Regions from separate parts of the Kushneria phosphatilytica genome, predicted to be linked through region 3. Evidence: predicted binding sites of a transcription regulator. Region 3 holds the regulator's gene; each other region holds the start of a gene.
What was found. Region 3 encodes LexA, which represses DNA repair genes until DNA is damaged. Its sites were predicted from a motif close to TACTGTNTANNTANACAGTA; they were not measured.

Region 1: the regulator LexA is predicted to act here: its motif matches at 1,520-1,539, upstream of uvrA (excinuclease ABC subunit UvrA).
Region 2: the regulator LexA is predicted to act here: its motif matches at 2,733-2,752, upstream of dinB (DNA polymerase IV).

What each region holds. Positions count from the first base shown of each region.
Region 1 covers NZ_CP043420.1:3,014,724-3,020,861, forward strand. Annotated here, with positions in the region: gene FY550_RS13860 (sugar nucleotide-binding protein) at 1-501, opposite strand, end outside; gene ssb (single-stranded DNA-binding protein) at 882-1,436, opposite strand; gene uvrA (excinuclease ABC subunit UvrA) at 1,727-4,558, shown strand; gene rplQ (50S ribosomal protein L17) at 4,651-5,037, opposite strand; gene FY550_RS13880 (DNA-directed RNA polymerase subunit alpha) at 5,078-6,076, opposite strand; gene rpsD (30S ribosomal protein S4) at 6,127-6,138, opposite strand, start outside.
Region 2 covers NZ_CP043420.1:1,948,126-1,954,263, reverse strand. Annotated here, with positions in the region: gene FY550_RS08965 (ribonuclease J) at 1-583, opposite strand, end outside; gene purU (formyltetrahydrofolate deformylase) at 796-1,647, shown strand; gene dinB (DNA polymerase IV) at 1,671-2,717, opposite strand; gene FY550_RS08950 (YrbL family protein) at 2,860-3,480, shown strand; gene FY550_RS08945 (histone-like nucleoid-structuring protein, MvaT/MvaU family) at 3,819-4,208, shown strand; gene FY550_RS08940 (YjbH domain-containing protein) at 4,297-6,138, opposite strand, start outside.
Region 3 covers NZ_CP043420.1:1,575,291-1,581,428, reverse strand. Annotated here, with positions in the region: gene FY550_RS07220 (S-methyl-5'-thioinosine phosphorylase) at 1-65, opposite strand, end outside; gene FY550_RS07215 (hypoxanthine-guanine phosphoribosyltransferase) at 120-716, opposite strand; gene FY550_RS07210 (mechanosensitive ion channel family protein) at 709-1,956, opposite strand; gene nagZ (beta-N-acetylhexosaminidase) at 2,021-3,043, opposite strand; gene FY550_RS07200 (TetR/AcrR family transcriptional regulator) at 3,098-3,796, opposite strand; gene lexA (transcriptional repressor LexA) at 3,916-4,542, shown strand; gene FY550_RS07190 (hypothetical protein) at 4,606-4,848, opposite strand; gene FY550_RS07185 (DUF6586 family protein) at 4,971-5,429, opposite strand; gene topA (type I DNA topoisomerase) at 5,448-6,138, opposite strand, start outside.

The sequences.
Region 1 (6,138 bases), 1.4 Mb from region 3:
GGCGGCACGCAGGGTTTCGCCCTGCTCCAGTGCCACCAACATTTCTTCAAGCCAGGCATCGCGTCCGGAAAGTCCGAAAAGCGGTCCAATGCGCAGGATGAAGTGCTCCGGCAAGCGTGCCCGAATCAAATTGCCGACTGATACCATCCGCTTGAGCCCCTCATCATATGGCGCGGGTATGGCGGTCTCTTCAATCGGCTGCGCACTGCCCTGCTCGAATATCTGATCACTGACACACCAGACCAGCGGCACACCCACACTCAGACAGTGCTCAAGGAGGCGCTCCACGGCCTCGGAATGTTCGAACACCAGACCGGGATCGATATCAGCAGGCCGCCCCAGCGGAGGAAGCAATACCGCATCGGGACGCAAGCGTTCGAGCGTTGCCGCATCCGTCGAAGTGTCCTCTGAAGTGATCAGTTCAACATCACCACGTGACTGGCAAAGCCGGCTTAGCGCATGTCCCAGACAGTGCTCTGCATCGAGTAGATATAGCTTCATGTCATTCGATCTGAGTGCATCGGAGTGAGCCTGTCGAGGTGGGCAGCATCGTAGCGGCAGGACAGGAAGGCGCCTGTATCGCACCGGGCGCCCACTTTACAGAAAATCGGAGAGTGGAGCATCCATCAGAGGGCCCCGAACGTGACCATAAACAGCCATACTGTCTCGCTTGAGCGCCCCCCTTTCTGTCCGGCCTTCAGCGCCCTGCCCCACCTGCATTGGCTCACCGTCGGAAAGCGCCATACCGGCAACCGGAGACAAGCAATAATGGAAAATGGCTTCGCTCTCCGGATGCCAGATCGACCGGACTGCAAATCGCTCATCATCGACTGATCAGCAGAACCGAGAAAGCCGAAGCAGGGGGGAGCGGCAGGCGACGACTAGAAGGGGATCTCGTCATCGAAATCATCGAAGCTTCCCGGATTGGGTGCGCCCTGACCCTGCCCGGAATTGCCCTGATTGCCCTGCTGGCCACCATTCGATTGACTGCTGCCATAGTGACCACCCTGCTGACCACCGTAATTATTACCCTGCTGGCCGCCACCACCATAATTGTTGCCGCTCTGCTGACTCCCGGCGAAATTACCGCCCTCGCCGCCTCGCGTATCGAGCATCTGCATATCGTTGGCCACGATCTCGGTGGTATAGCGATCCTGGCCATCCTGCCCCTGCCACTTGCGTGTCTGCAAGCGACCTTCAACATAGATGCGCGAGCCTTTTTTGACATACTGCTGCGCGATTTCAGCCAGCTTGTTGAACATCACGACGCTGTGCCATTCGGTGCGCTCCTGGCGCTGACCACTCTGGCGATCCGTCCAGCTGTCCGTGGTCGCCAGGCGCAGATTGCACACCGGATTTCCGGAAGGCAGATAGCGGACTTCCGGATCCTGTCCCAGGTTGCCGATCAGAATGACCTTGTTCACCCCTCGGGCCATGTCTCTCTCCTCTGTCGTGCGGCGCAGGACGCCTGAATGACCTGACTGTCAGGCATCACACCTTGACAGCGTCAGGTATTGTATACTGTATGGATATTCACTGTCCTGGTCGACATCTGCCGATCAGGTCACAGCAGGGCGCCCGGGACGATATGACAAGCGCATCCGGCATGAGTCGCGCCACTGAACTATTCTACCGACCCGGCACCCTGCCGGGAAAGGCGGTTGTCTTTGCGGGGAGCTCGGGCCACCGCCTATAGTATTCCATTGAGCCTGGTAGCGAGGTAGGTATGGATCGCATTTCGGTGCGCGGGGCGCGTACCCACAATCTGAAGAACATCGACGTTGAACTCCCTCGTGACAGGTTGATCGTGGTCACTGGTCTGTCGGGCTCCGGCAAGTCCTCACTGGCGTTCGATACGCTCTATGCAGAGGGGCAGCGACGTTATGTCGAATCGCTGTCCACCTACGCGCGTCAGTTCCTGTCGATGATGGAAAAGCCCGATGTGGATCACATCGAAGGGCTATCACCGGCCATCTCCATCGAGCAGAAATCGACCTCGCACAATCCGCGTTCGACCGTCGGCACCATTACCGAAATCCATGATTATCTGCGCCTGCTGTTTGCACGCGCCGGCACGCCGCGCTGCCCCGATCACGATATCGATCTGGAGGCACAGACGGTCTCACAAATGGTCGATCAGACTCTGGCACTGGAAGACAGCACTCGGGTGATGTTGCTGGCACCAGTGATCAAGGGCCGCAAGGGTGAGCATCAGCAGCTCTTGACCGAACTGCGCGCACAGGGTTTCGTGCGGGTACACATCGATGGCACTACCTTTGAGTTCGATGAGCTGCCGACGCTGGACAAGAACCGCAAACACGACATCAGCGTGGTCGTCGACCGCCTGCGTATCCGGGATGATCTCCAGCAGCGTCTGGCAGAATCCTTCGAGACGGCCCTGAATCTTGCCGATGGTGCCGCCATCCTGCACTTCATGGATGGTGACAGGGAAGACATGGTGTTTTCCTCCCGTTTTTCCTGCCCGGTCTGCGGCTATTCGATCTCCGAGCTCGAACCACGCATGTTCTCGTTCAACAATCCGGCCGGGGCCTGCCCCAGTTGCGATGGGCTTGGAGTACTGCAGTACTTCGATCCGGACAAGCTGATTCGCCAGCAGGAGCTCTCTCTGGCCGAAGGCGTTATCAAGGGCTGGGATCGTCGCAGTATCTACTACTTCAACCAGCTCGAAGCCGTAGCCGCCCACTTCAAATTTGAACTGGAAACGCCCTGGCGACAGCTACCACAACGTGCCAGGGATGTAGTGCTCCATGGCAGTGGCCGCGAATCGGTTGCCTTCAGTTACGTCAACGACCGCGGACGCAAGGTGACTCGCGAGCACCCCTTTGAAGGGGTACTGCCCAACATGGAGCGACGTTACCGCGAGACCGATTCAAATACGGTGCGCGATGACCTGGCCCGATTGCTCTCGGTACAGGCCTGCCCCACCTGTCATGGCAGCCGCCTGCGTCGTGAGTCACGCCATGTCTTCGTCACCGGCACCTCGCTGCCGGACGTGGTCCGCATGCCGATCGGCGACGCCCGGGAGTTCTTCAATCAGCTGGCCATCCCCGGCCGCAAGGGTGAGATTGCCAATCGCATCCTTCACGAGATCAGTAGCCGCCTGGAATTTCTGGTCAATGTCGGCCTGGACTATCTGACCCTGGAACGCAGTGCCGATACCCTGTCGGGTGGCGAGGCACAGCGCATTCGTCTGGCCAGCCAGATCGGCGCCGGCCTGGTAGGGGTCATGTATATCCTCGATGAACCCTCGATCGGCCTGCATCAACGTGATAACGACCGACTGTTGCAGACACTGACCCGGTTGCGCGATCTCGGTAATACGGTGATCGTGGTCGAGCATGATGAGGAGGCCATTCGCTCGGCCGACCATGTGCTTGATATCGGGCCCGGTGCCGGAGTCCATGGTGGCCACATTGTTGCGCAGGGTACGCCCGACGAAATCGAGCGCAACGAGGAATCCCTGACCGGCCGCTACCTGGCCGGTAGCCGGCGCATCGATATTCCGGCTTCGCGCACCCCCATTAACGAAGATCGCGTTATACGCCTGACCGGGGCCAGTGGCCATAATCTTTCCAATGTCGATCTGACCCTGCCTCTGGGCCTTTTCGTCTGTGTCACCGGGGTATCCGGGTCCGGCAAATCGACCCTGATCAATTCAACCCTGATGCCGGTCGCTGCCAGGGAGCTTAACAACGCTACCAGCCTGACGCCCGCGCCCTACAAGGAGATTCAGGGGCTTGATCACCTCGACAAGATCATCGACATCGATCAGAGCCCCATCGGCCGGACACCTCGTTCCAACCCGGCGACCTACACCGGAATTTTCACACCGATCCGGGAGTTGTTTGCCGGTACCGAGGAAGCTCGCTCACGAGGTTACAAGCCCGGACGTTTCTCATTCAACGTCAAGGGCGGGCGCTGTGAGGCCTGTCAGGGCGAAGGGCTGATCAAGGTTGAAATGCACTTTCTGCCGGACATTTACGTGCCCTGCGATGTCTGTGGTGGCAAGCGCTATAACCGTGAAACCCTCGAAGTGAACTACAAGGGGCACAATATCCACGAAGTGCTGGAGATGACTGTCGAGGAAGCCCTCGAATTTTTCTCTCCCGTGCCGGCCATTGCACGTCGACTGCAGACGCTGATGGATGTGGGCCTGTCTTATGTTCGACTTGGGCAGAGTGCTACCACGTTGTCGGGCGGTGAAGCACAACGCGTCAAACTGGCAAGGGAACTGGCCAAACGAGATACCGGGCGCACGCTCTATATCCTTGACGAGCCGACCACCGGCCTTCACTTCGAGGATATCAATCAGCTGCTATCGGTCCTCCATCGATTGCGTGATCACGGCAATACCATCGTGGTCATTGAACACAATCTGGATGTCATCAAGACTGCGGACTGGCTGATTGACCTGGGACCCGAAGGCGGTGCTGGTGGCGGTCAGATCATCGCCGAAGGAACGCCTGAACAGGTCTCAAGGCTTGAGCACTCGCATACCGGGCGCTTCCTTCTTCCGCTGTTCGAACGCGGTTACTGAATGTTCAGCAAAAAAGAGGCCGACCCAAAAGGGTCGGCCTCTTTCATTACCTGTCGTCTGTCAGAGTCGACGGCAGGAAGCTGCCTGACGACTTACTCGTCGCCGCTGGCTTCTTCCAGTACCGGTCGATCGACCAGTTCGACGTAAGCCATGGGGGCGTTGTCGCCAGCGCGGAAACCGCACTTCAGGACACGAACGTAGCCACCCGGGCGCTCGCTGTAGCGAGGTCCCAGCTCATTGAAGAGCTTACCGACGGTCGCATTGTTGCGTGTCCGGCTGAAAGCCAATCGACGATTGGCCACACTGTCATTCTTGGACAGGGTGATCAAAGGTTCGATATAACGCCGCAGCTCCTTGGCCTTGGGCAGAGTGGTCTTGATCATTTCATGCTCGACCAGCGACACGCACATGTTCTGGAACATGGCATGGCGATGCGAACTGGTACGACTCAGATGACGACCGCTTTTACGATGACGCATGGTTGTGATTCCTTACAGATCCTGGACTCGAGTCACCCGTTCAGGCGGAAGCCTTGTCGTCCTTCAGACTCGCCGGCGGCCAGTTTTCCAGCCGCATGCCGAGCGACAGACCGCGAGCCTCGAGCACGTCCTTGATTTCATTCAGGGACTTCTTGCCAAGGTTGGGCGTCTTCAGCAATTCTACTTCGGTGCGCTGAATCAGATCACCGATATAGTAGATGTTTTCGGCTTTCAGGCAGTTGGCGCTGCGTACGGTCAGCTCGAGATCATCGACAGGTCGAAGCAGAATCGGATCAATCTGATCCTCTTCCTCTTCGACTTCCTGCTCCTTGTCGGCTTCGAGATCAACGAAGGCAGCAAGCTGCTCCTGAAGAATGGTCGCACTACGGCGAATTGCTTCTTCAGGATCCAGCGTACCATCGGTCTCAAGATCGATGACCAACTTGTCGAGGTCGGTGCGCTGTTCAACACGCGCAGCCTCTACGGCATAGGAGACACGACGCACGGGGCTATAGGAAGCATCAAGCTGAAGCCGACCGATAGCACGCGTTTCATCATCCTGCTGAGCACGCACGTCAGCCGGCTCGTAACCTCGGCCACGCATCAGCCGCAGCTGCATCTTGAGCTCGCTGCCATCATTAAGATGAGCGATGACATGATCAGGATTGACGATCTCGACATCGTGGTCGACCGCGATATCGCCCGCTGTCATGACACCCGGCCCCTGCTTGCTCAGCGTCAGCACCACGTCATCACGGCCGTGCATGCGTGCTGCCACACCCTTGAGATTGAGCAGGATTTCGATGACATCTTCCTGCACGCCCTCGATCGCGCTGTACTCGTGCAGAACACCTTCGATCTCGGCTTCCACCACGGCGCAACCGGGCATCGACGACAGCAGAATGCGACGCAGCGCATTGCCCAGCGTATGACCGAAACCGCGCTCGAACGGCTCAAGCACGATTCGCGCGTGATTGGCGTTGACTTCTTCGACCTTGATATCGCGCGGTCGAAGAAACTCTGTTACTGAACGCTGCATATGAATACCTATCAGGCTGCCAAACGGATACTCGAAGTCACACTTACGGGTTACTTGGAGTA
Region 2 (6,138 bases), 370 kb from region 3:
TCGTTTTCGCCAGATTCTGCGATACATCGGCTTCGCTACCTGATACACCCTCGACGTTAGCGTTGGTGGAGTCTCCAATGACAAGATCGATCGGCGAGAGTGCTTGCAAGGCAGATTCGTCAATAGGTGGGCCAAGCACTGGCGTTTTGTCCAGTTTCCAGTCGCCTGTATGCAATACACGATGCGAGCGTGTCTGAATCAGTATCGCGCAACTTTCAGGAATCGAGTGAGTGACCGGGATAGTGGTCACACCGAATCCAGCAAGCTCCAGTGAGTCGCCGGGCTGGAAAGTCTGTATGGAGGCGGTACTCAGCCCCTTGTCGGCAAATTTACACCGCAGGATCTCGGCGGCCAGAGGAGAGGCGAAGATTGGACATCCCCAGTGTGGCCATAACCAGCTCAGCGCCCCAAGATGGTCTTCATGCCCATGGGTCACCAGAACGGCCTCGGGTCTGATGCCTTCTTCAAGAGAAGGCCCGATATCAGGGATCTGCAGAGGTGTTTCAGGCAGGTCCTGACGCAGGGCCATCCCGCAATCGACGGCTATCCAGCGACCTTCGAAACCATATAATGTCAGGTTCATGCCAATGCTGCCGCACCCGCCAAGAGGGATAATATCCAGTTCGGGACGACGGCGCGGTCGGATATGTACGCGTGGTTGAGTCATGGACAACCTTTCAACCCTGGAGGCTTTACTATACGCACCGCAGGAAAGGGGAACAACGAAAGGTGCGCAAAAGTATCTGAATTCGTTAAACTTATCCTTTCCTTTTGTCAGGCAGTACTTACGTTATCATGTCATACGATTACAGACTCGTCGTTGCCTGTCCCGATCAGGTCGGTATTGTGGCGCGCGTCTCGACCTTTATTGCGGCGCATTCCGGCTCGATTATCGAGGCCAGCCAGCATTCGGATCTGACCTCACAGCGTTTTTTCATGCGCTATGAAGTGCGCTTCGAACAACCACGATCACAGGCTCAACTGAATGAAGCCTTTCAGCCCATTGCCGAATCATTCGACATGGAATGGCGCTGGCAGGAAACGGCGCAGAAGCGACGAGTGGCCATCATGGTTTCACGACAGTCGCATTGTCTGGTGGATCTGCTCTATCGCTGGTCAACCGATGAGCTCAACTGTGAGATTGCGTGTGTCATCGCCAATCACGAGGATTTGCGTTCGCTGGTTGAATGGCACGGTCTGGAGTATCACTGTGTACCGGTTACGTCTGAAGGCCGGGAAGCGGCATTCATGCACATCGATCAGCTGATCGAGTCCCATAATGTCGATACCATCATACTTGCCCGATACATGCAGATTCTGCCGCCGTGGTTTTGTGCTCGTTATCAGGGGCAGGTGATCAACATACATCACAGCTTTCTGCCATCATTCGCTGGCGCGCGGCCTTATCATCAGGCTTTTGAGCGTGGTGTCAAACTGATTGGTGCTACCTGTCATTATGTGACCGATGAGCTCGATGCCGGTCCCATTATCGAGCAGGATATTCAGCGGGTCACGCACTGCCATACGGCAGATGATCTGGTCAGGTTGGGGCGTGATGTCGAAAAGAGCGTACTGGCACGGGGCGTGCGATGGCATCTTCAGGATCGTATTCTGATTCAGGGTAACAAGACTGTGGTATTTGCCTGAGCAAGTGGATAATCAATGCCATGTCAGTCAAACAGTGATATCTGGCGTCCGGCCTCGGGCGGAGTGAGTCGCACACCTGCGCCCAGTAGACGAACAGGCCTGGCACTACGCTGCCAGGCCTGTTCCAGCAGGGGTAGAAAATACGCAGCCTCTGCACTTGTGCCGGCAATTTCGAAGGTTGTCAGGGAAAAGTCATCGAAGCGTATTTTGACAAACAGCTTCTGAAGGGCAGGGCGACCGTTTCTTTCGATACGCTCGTCGAGCTTTACCAACAGAGGTGCCAGAGCTGTTCGACACTCTTCCAATGATTTGAGATCCCGATCAAAGGTTGTTTCAACGCTGATCGATTTGCGTTCACGTTCCAGTTTGACCGGTCGTTCATCAATGCCTCTGGATAGTTCGTGAAGCCGTGCACCGAACTTTCCAAAGTGCTCCAGTAGATGGGCGAGAGGTTGCCGCTGAAGATCGCTGCAGGTGCGGATCTCCATGTTATGAAGCTTTTCGGTTGTGGCCGGGCCTACACCATGCAGCTTATCGATAGGCAGGTTGGCAATGAAGTGATCGGTCTGATCGGGGGAGATGACGAAAAGACCATCCGGTTTATCCCAGTCGCTGGCGATCTTGGCCAGAAACTTGTTGGGTGCTACGCCTATGGAAATGATAATGCCGACCTGCTCGTAAATACGACGTTTAAGCCAGCGTGCCATCCAGGTAGCGCTGCCGTGAAACCTTTCGATATCACTGACATCCAGATAGGCTTCATCCAGTGAGAGGGGTTCTACCAGTGGCGTCAGTTCATGAAATATGGTTTGTATCTGAGCGGAAACCCTTCGATAGCGATCGAAGTCCGGTGGCAGAATATGAAGATGAGGACAGAGCCTTACAGCCTGAGCCATCGACATGGCTGAATGGATGCCGAATCTGCGTGCAGGATAGTTGCATGTTGCCACTACGCCACGTTGTGCAGCGCGGCCTCCTATGGCCAGAGGGATATCGCTTAGCGACGGGTCGTCTCGCATCTCAACGGCTGCGTAAAAGCAGTCACAGTCTGCGTGAAGTATCTTTCGCATGGCTTTAGAGCAGGTTCATGTATTTATATCCAGTATTTTACAGGATAGTCTGTTTTTGGATTCAAGGTGAAGACTCAGTGAGGCACGAGGCGATACGAAACAGCCTGGTTTCGGGAGTGGTCAATGTCCGGAGATGCGTGACATGATAAGGCTCGGTTCGGCTGGAGTATTGATCGGCGAAGGCAACGACCGACGAGTCTATCGCCACCCCGGGGAGCCTGAACGTTGTGTCAAGGTGCCTCGCTATCCCTCGCGTGGCAGTGAACAGAATGAGCGTGAAAAGGCCTATTTTGCCCGGCTGACATGGCGGCTCGACAATTGGCATCATGTTCCTCGTTATTACGGCACTCTAATGACGGATTATGGCGAGGGACTGGTTTATACGCTGATTACTGATCATGATGGGCGTGTATCGAGAACTATTCGTTATTATCGCCAGACTGATCCATCATTACTGATGTGCGAACGCTTTCGCCAGCAGTTGCTCTCTCTGGGACAGTATCTGGAAAACTACTGGATCGTCCCGTCAGATCTCAATGATCGTAATATAGTCTGTCAGCTGGGCGAGGAAGGCCTCAGGCTCTGGTTAATTGATGGTGTCGCCAATCCTTCTCTCTTACCGCTGGCGACTTACTGGCCCTGGTTTGCTCGTCAGAGGATACGACGTCGCTTTAATCGTTTTCTGGCGAAACTGGTGGATTACGAACTTCTAACTCAATCCGCTGCCGAAGATATGCAGTTGCCTATTGTTGTCAGTCAATAGCTTATATGAGAGAAGACTGTTTGGTAACTTCGAAATAATTGATTGTTCGGCAATGTGCCTTGTCCTTTGAGTCGGGAGAAAACTTTGATGGTGTTCGACTGAATGTGCTGATACAAACATTATTTGTGCATATTCAGGTAAAGAGTCAAAAAAAGCGAAGATGCATTTTGAAAAACTCCATGAGTGACAATATAATAACTCTACACCTGTAAATTGTCAGGATGTGAAAGACATCCGCACTTGTTGCGATATGGCAGAAACGCTGGCTTGTGCAGATTCCTCTGGCCGAGGTTATCGGTCATACGTCCTTGTCAGTGCTCTTTTGAATGAGGTTATTAATGTCGTTACTCAATGAATATATGCAGAAAGAGCAGCAGCTCAGGCAGCTGCGTGATGAGTTGCAACAGCTTGAGCAGGATCAGCGCCTGAAGAGTGAGCTGGAGTTCAAGGAAAAGCTTGAGGCACTGATGTCGGAGTACGACAAGAACGCCAGCGATATCATTGCAATTCTGGATCCGGAGCGTCGCCAATCTGGCCAGCGTGATACCTCCAGGGCTTCCAATGGCACTTCAGGTTCACGTCGTAAACGCAAGCTCAAGGTATATCGTAATCCGCATACCGGCGAGGTTGTGGAAACACGTGGCGGTAATCACAAGACGCTCAAGGCGTGGAAGGAAGAGTACGGTAACGACACCGTGGAAAACTGGGTCGAGCGCACCGAGAGCTGATTCGTTATGCCATTGCATATATGGCATGAGTGATCGAAAAAATAACCGCCTTCCCGGGAAGGCGGTTATTTCATTGCTGATACATCAGTTATTCATAGGATGCGTCGTTATCCTGCCAGTAATGGTCCATATCGCGATGCCGCGTCATCTCATAGAGCTGGTAACGGCGGTCAAGAGTTGCGCCACTATCGCGCATCAGCGGTTGCCAGGCAATTTGCCCCTGCTGATCACCTGCGCCTGCAAAGAAGGCATCAAGCGGTACGCTGATATAAACGCCGCGATTGAAATCGCCCTTGTCGAAATCATCGTTGGCGTCGGTAAATGTAGCCCATGCGCCAATCCTGGCTCCATCGACAAACTCACGGGATAAATCCAGCGTACCTCCCCAGTCCCTGGCGAGATATCTTCCTGCACTGACCTTGGCCAATACATCATGATAGCCGGTATCGATGTAGGCTGTGGCCTGCCCTGTCCAGGTATCATAATCCCGGGTCCCAAAGCCCTGATCAAAATCACGCTGCTTGACCCAGTTGATATCCATGCCCAGTGCAACATTGCTTTCGAGTGGACGATAAAGCAATTCACCGCCAGCACCGGCATACATCATTTCCAGCAGGCCACCATAAGCCATTACCGACCAGTCGCGATCAAGCTGACCCACACGCGTATATTGGAGGTTGTAAAGTCCTGCTCGACTTTCATCGAGATAGTCTTCTCGTCGAGAACGGACACGGTGCAACTTGCCATTATCCCGATATTCGTAGCGATCCAGGTTATCGGTAATGTTCAGGCCTGCTTCGCCGGAAAACCAGCCGCGGCTGTCAGTGAAAAATTCGGCATCGGCTGTCGCAAAAAGCTGATAGAGATACCCATCCTGACTCCCATCGTTTTGCAGCAGATGAGGGCTGACACCAAAACGCAATCGATCGGGCTGCTGGTCTTCAACAGTTTCACCCTGGGGGCGATTCAGCGTACTCCGGGCATAAATGCCGGTTTCATACGGCGTTGCCTTATCGCGTGCGCGGACCGCCTGTACGAAATCCTGCCGATCATGGAAATCATCGCGAATGACCAGGCCATGGTCCAGTTGCCGATAGCGAAAGGTCTGGATAGCGGGATCCACCCGATTAGCCAGAATCCGATTGGCGCGCCCTTCGGTTTTCCGCCATGAGCGATAAGTGCGCGACTCACCTTCCAGGGTCAACGTGTCATCGTTTCGGGTAATGCGGTGGACATCAAAACCGGCGTTATCGGCCAGTTTATCACTGGTTGCCTGCCAATCCGTTTGAGCTGAGGGCTGCTTCGTGTCGAGCTTTTCCGGTGGGGTGCTATCCTGCGCCTGGCTCAGTCCGGCCAGGTTGGTCGACAGGGTCAATCCCCACATGAAGGTGGAACCACGTTCCCAACCTGCATGCATGTCAATATTATCGGTCAGGCGGTAGTGGGCGCCGTAGTTGACATGCGAATCCTGCTCCCGGGCTTCCTTGAGCGGTTCGTTATCATAATCATTGGCATCATATTCGATGGCCAGTCTCAATGGTTGCCAGGGCGTCTGGTATTCGACGCCTCCGAAGGCCCTGGGTGAACCGCTGAACAGGTCACTGACCGAGAAGTCATCAACCCCTGAAGTGCTCACGCTGCGATCGGGGTTGATGGTGACGTTGTCCAGAGCCTCATCCAGATCGTCGTCGCCGGCAAGATAGCCCCAACCCAACCCAAGGCTGAAGTCGAAGTCGTACCAGCGCTTGCTGGCCACCAGATATTCACTGCGAAACAGACTGGCGCCACCCAGGTTGCGAAAGCCTATTGCCAGTTGAGGTAGAACTGCGCTTTCACGATTCAACAGCAGCTTGGTATCAATACCATTGTTGAGATAGTCGTTGCCTTCGACGAGGTCATCAAAACCTTGCGGAGTTTCTGTGGTTCGGGC
Region 3 (6,138 bases):
TTGCGCCGTATGATCTCGATAGCTGCCAGTTCACTCATACCGGTGCCACCGATTACTGCAAGCATCGCCTTTCTCCCATGATTCGCGGCCCTCCGAGAGGGGCAGAAAACGCTTTCCGGTTAAAGACCCCGTGGAGCAAATATACCCGGCGCATTGCGCCAATACCCCTTGTAATCCATACCGAAGCCGAATACATAGCGATCCTCGACCTCAAGACCACAATAGTCAGCGCGCCAACCGGGAATTGCCTTGCGATCATGGCGCTTGTCAACCAGTACAGCGCTGGCAATACTGGCGGCGCCATTACGCTGACAGTGCTCGATGATGGCTGCCAGCGTTGTGCCCTCATCCAGAATGTCGTCGACAATCACGACATGCCGATCACGCATATCAATCTCGGGCGATACCCGCCAATGCAATTTACTGCCCTGGGTTTCACCGCGATAGCGGGTTGCATGCAGATAATCCACTTCAAGTGGAAACCCCAGACGAGTCAGCAGATGCCCGGTAGTAATCAGTCCGCCATTCATGACGCAATAAAAAACCGGTAGACAATCGGCCAGATCGCGAGTCATCTGCTCGGCCATGCGGTCCAGTGCTGCTTCCACGGCGGGTCGTTCGACCAGGCAATCCGACTGGGCCAGCAGATCACGCATGTCGGCATGCTGGCGCTGCCATTCACTGTTAGAACGCTCATGTTGCGATGAGTCAGGCATCGCTCTCTCCCTGCTCCGATTCGGGACCTTTATTACCCCGGGACTGATGATGATGCTCGTCGTGTGACGAAGATTGTTCCCGGTTCGCCTGATCACGATCCTGACGATCATCACGCTCGCCATGAACCGTCACACCTTCCGGTAGATACAACTGAGACATGGGCAGTGCCAGTTCGGCGCCATGCTCATGAATGATGTCACGCACTTTCAGGAGTATGGCCTGCTTGATTTCATGGAAGCGCTGCCAGTCCGTCACGCCGGTAAAGGCATAAAGCATGATCTCGAGTGAGTAATCGCCATAATGTATGAAATTGATGGTGATCAGTTCGTCCGGATCAATGTCCTCGTTTTCACTCAGCATCCTGCGAATATCACCAGTGATACCTTCAATGGCATCAGCATCCTGATAGCGGATGCCAACCCGCTCCCAGAGTCGGCGGCTATGCATGCGCGTCGGAGTTTCCACCGAGATCTGGCTGAACCACGCATTAGGGACATACAGAGGTGGCCCGGCAAAGGTACGAATGGTCGTCAGACGCCATCCGATGTCCTCGACAATGCCTTCGATCTGACGCTCGGGCGAACGGATCCAGTCCCCCACTACAAAGGGCTTGTCGAGATGCACCACCATGCCGCCAAAGAAATTGGCCATCACATCCCGAGCAGCAAAACCGATCACCAGGCCGCCGAAACCACCCATTGCCAGAATGCTCGACATGGATACGCCAAGCAGCTGCAGGCCGATCAGCGTCACGGTAACGATCAGTGCCGCGCCACCGATCTTGGTCACCGCCGAGGCCGAGGTGGCATCCACTGCTTTGGCGTGACAATTGGCCGGCGGAAAAACCAGTCGCTGCTCAAGCCGTCGCAGCAGCCGAATGCCGCCCCATGCCAGCAGTAGCAGGGTGATCAGTGCACCGATCAGCGATAGATAGCGAGCCATCGTATCAATACCGAAATGACTACCCGCCACACCAATACTGACGATGAGCGCTGTCAGCCAGATCCAGATACGCAGAGGAACACGCAGACCGTGAATGATGGGGTCGTCCCAGCGGCGCGGCGAGCGTCGCAACCGATGCTCGAGACGCGACATCAGATAATAAAGGCCAAGATCGATGATCACGGCGACAAGCAGCAGCAACCCCGGTAACAGGATCCAGCCCGGCACGTGCAGCCACTGGGCAAGATGATGCTGAAGTGAGCCAGCCAGGGCAGCACCCGAATCGATGATATTCATAGCAATCTGGATTAATTTGAAAACAGGGCATTCAGGAAAAGCACGCAACCTCTCTGCACACGCCCTACTCCAGTTGCTGCAAGCGCACCCTGATATCTTTCAAACGGGCATCGTCTGTCAGCTTGCTCAATGGCGGCCGCGTTCCGGCCAGCTGAAGCCGCCTCAGGTGCTTTTGCTGGAGGGGTAAAGTCCCGGAATCATCGATCACTCGACGGGCCTGAGCGGCAGCTTCGGCATCATTGCACATCAGGATCAGATCACAGCCTGCCTGTAGCGCCGCACGGGCACGCGCCGCAGCATCTCCTGCCACATGGGCTCCCTGCATCGATAGATCATCGGAGATGATGGCACCGGCAAAGTCCGGCAATGCGCGCAGCATATCGAGCCAGCGCGATGAAAAACCGGCCGGCTGAGTATCCACGGCAGTAAAACGAACATGAGCCGGCATGATACCGGAAAGGCGACCCGCCAGTTGCTCGAAGGGAACCAGATCGCGAGCACGCAGCTCGGCCAGAGATCGATCATCTTCCGGCAGGGTCAGATGAGAATCCAGAGTGACCCCCCCATGACCGGGAAAATGCTTGCCTACTGCCGCCATACCGGCCTCTGACAAACCGTCGATAAAGGCGCCAGCCAATGTCACCACAGCAGCCGGGTCGCTTGAGAATGCCCGGTTGCCAATGGCCGGGCAACGGGCATCATCCAGATCCAGTACCGGGGCGAAACTGAAATCGACACCGCACGCTGCCATCTCGGTCGCCAGCAACCAGCCTGTATCGTGCGCCAGCACCACAGCCGCCTCGGGATCCTGCTGCCAGAAACGCCCCAGAGCGGCCATGGGAGGCAGACGAGTCACCCCCTCACGCAAGCGCTGTACGCGTCCACCCTCCTGATCAATGGCAATCAATAACTGGTCATTGATCGCCCGGATGTCATTGCATAATGCTCGCATCTGTGCCGGAGAGACGAGATTCCGAGCAAAAAGAATAATGCCGCCAAGCGCCGGATCCTGCAGCCACTCGCGCTCTTCATCATTGAGCTCAGTGCCTGCAATATCACACATTACCGCACCGCTCACACCGTCCATGAGGGTCTACTCCTGTCCTGTTGGGTGAGCATCGGCCTCCCACCGGCGACACACTCAAGCGCGGAAGAATAGTGCATTATCAGCATCACGCTCCTCGCGTGTCGTTGTGTTCATTTCAGGTAATGGGGCTCTCATGGCACTGATGGCGACCGGTTTAAGCCGCTGCGTCAGAGTGCGTATTCGTACCTGCTGGTGGTAACCGGTTTCAGCCAGATCACGTAGTGTGACCGGATCCGAGAGCGTAAAGATGACCGAACCCAGCAGGAAATGCAGTCGCCAGAATCGCTCTTCCGCGGGCAATTCCGGTGTTGCCTGTCGCAAGAGCTCCAGAAAGCGCCTCATGCTATCGCCATAGCGATCCTGAAGGTGCTTGCGCAGATGCGCCTGGCTCTGGCTATAAGCCACTCCAAGCAATTTCATGAAAGTCCGCAGGTCGCCGCTTTCCGAAGGTGTTTCCAGCATGCTGCGAAACAGGACATCAAGCAGTTGCTCGAGTGTTGGTGGCCGATCGTTGACACACTGCATTTCGAGCTGATCAAGCTCAGCATGAAAATAAGCGCAAAAAGGCGTCAGATAGCGGGAAAAGACCGATTCAATCAGGGCCTGCTTGGAACCGAAATGATAGTTGACCGCCGCGAGATTGACACCGGCATCGCTGGTGATGCGCCGTAAGGAGGTCTCTGTAAAGCCGTGCTCGGCAAACAGCGCCTCGGCTGTATCAAGCAGGCGGGTCACGGTGTCATTGGCCGTCATGGCAGTGTCGCTTGTCCATTTGTTGCAATCTCGGAACCCTGGAGCGTTCCGGCGGTTGGCATCCATCCAACAGCTGGATACAATTACAGGCTGTATACATTAACATCGTGAGCTCGCCCATGACACGTCCGCTCACCCAGCGCCAGCAGCTGGTTTACGACTTCATCCTTCAGACCATTCAGGATTTCGGCTACCCGCCGACTCGGGCCGAAATTGCCTCGGCACTGGGATTCCGCTCCCCCAATGCCGCCGAGGAACATTTGCGCGCCCTGCGCCGCAAGGGCGTGATCGATATGGTGCCCGGGACCTCACGAGGTATTCGACTGCCGCACAACGAGGAAGTGCCCGATGGGCTTCCGGTCATTGGCGAGGTCGCCGCCGGCAGTCCCATTCTGGCGGCCGAACACATCGATCGTCACTGTCCACTACCCGCCGATTTCTTTACTCCCAATGCGGACTACCTCTTGCGAGTACGAGGTCTATCGATGCGAGATGCCGGCATACTCGAAGGCGACCTGTTGGCGGTGCATCGCACCACCGATATTCGTAACGGCCAGATCGTGGTGGCCCGACTGGATGATGAAGTCACGGTCAAACGCTTTGAACGCCAGAACAATCAGGTGCGTCTGCTGGCCGAAAATCCCGATTTTCAGCCTATTGAAGTCGATACAACCTGCCAGACACTGGAAATCGAAGGTATCGGCGTCGGGATCATCCGCGGGGGCAACGGTCAGGGGCTCGACTGAGTCTGTTGTCTCTCTCGTCCATAACCTGCCCGACATGATGTCGGGCATCGGCTTTGTCACTCGTCAGTGAACAACCGACGGGCGCTCACTCTCCTCTTCGGCCTCATCTCCCTCCCACAGGGTTGTGCGTGAAATGACATGATCGAGCATTTCGCGCGCCACTTCGAAACGGCTGCAACGCAGCATATCCAGCACTTCACTGGAAAACCGGATGGCCACCAGCGGTTCCTCATTGCCCTGTGAAGGCCGCAGCACCACCTCGCCATCGGCAAGTTCAACAATCTCCAGAATCGCGGCGTCGGACATTGATTACCTCTCTGACCATAAGCGGACAGTACTGTATGTCTGTCCGACAACGAAAAGCGACCACGGCAGTCATCTGCCGTGGTCGCTATGCAAGATCAGCCTAACACGGCCAATACTCGGCGTCACCACTCTACTCCGGTCTCGCGTAACGCCGGCAGTAGCGTCGCAAATCCCGCAAGCGCATCATGGAGGTCATCAGCCAGCCCGGCACGGCCGGTCGTGGTAATGGTCATGCTGGGCCGCTGACGCATTGCAGCGCCTTCTTCGCCATGCAATCGATCAATATGCCACAACAGCCTTGCCAGCCAACTGCTGCCGTCCTCGCGCAGGGCGCGCAGGCGCTCGATTTCCGCCACACTGCGCGGTGGATCAAGCAATGCCTGTCGCCATTCCATATCCGGCCAGTTACAGATATGGGCAATCTCTTCGATGAGTGAGGCCAACGCCAGCTCAAGCTGTGCCAGCGCACTCTCTTCCAGCGCCATACGGCGCGCATCGGCATGTTCGTCTTCGCCCACCGGCATCGCCAGTAGCAAGCGTGCCTGATAAAGCAACTGATTGGTGCGTGCACGTGCGCTCATGGCTCACCATCCGAAAGATTACGATGCCTTGCGACTCTTGCGATTATCCTCGACCTGCCATTGACCCTGATCAAAAATCGCCCGCCAGCCGCTTGCCTTGCCGTCAACCTCGGTCAGCACATACTGACTCTTCGTCTTGCGTGAAAAACGGATCTGGGCCGGATTGCCCTCCGGATCTTCGCTCGGCGCATCCAACAGAAAGAGATACTTTTCAGGCAACTCCTCGGCGTGTGCCTTGAGTTCCTTTACCAGGGGTGGACGGGTTTCACGGTTTTTGGGGAACTGGCTGGCCGCCAGAAACAGGCCACTGGCGCCATCACGCAACACATAGTGATCATCCACCTTGCGGCAGGCCAGCTCCGGCATGGGAATCGGATCCATCTTGGGCGGCGCTGGCTCGCCATTCTTCAGCAGCTTACGGGTATTGCGGCATTCGTCATTGGTACAGGCGAAATACTTGCCAAAACGCCCGGATCGCAACTGCATTTCAGCACCACACTTGTCACATTCGATGGTCGGCCCTTCGTAGCCCTTGATCCTGAACTGACCATATTCGATCTCATAGTAGCCATCGTCATCATTACTCAGATGAAGCTTACGGGTCTCATCGACCAGGTAGCTGTTCATCGCAGTGCCGGTATTCGGATTACGACGCTTGGCGCGCAGCGCTTCCGTTTCTGCCGACTCGTCGGCATCTGCCGGGATGGCT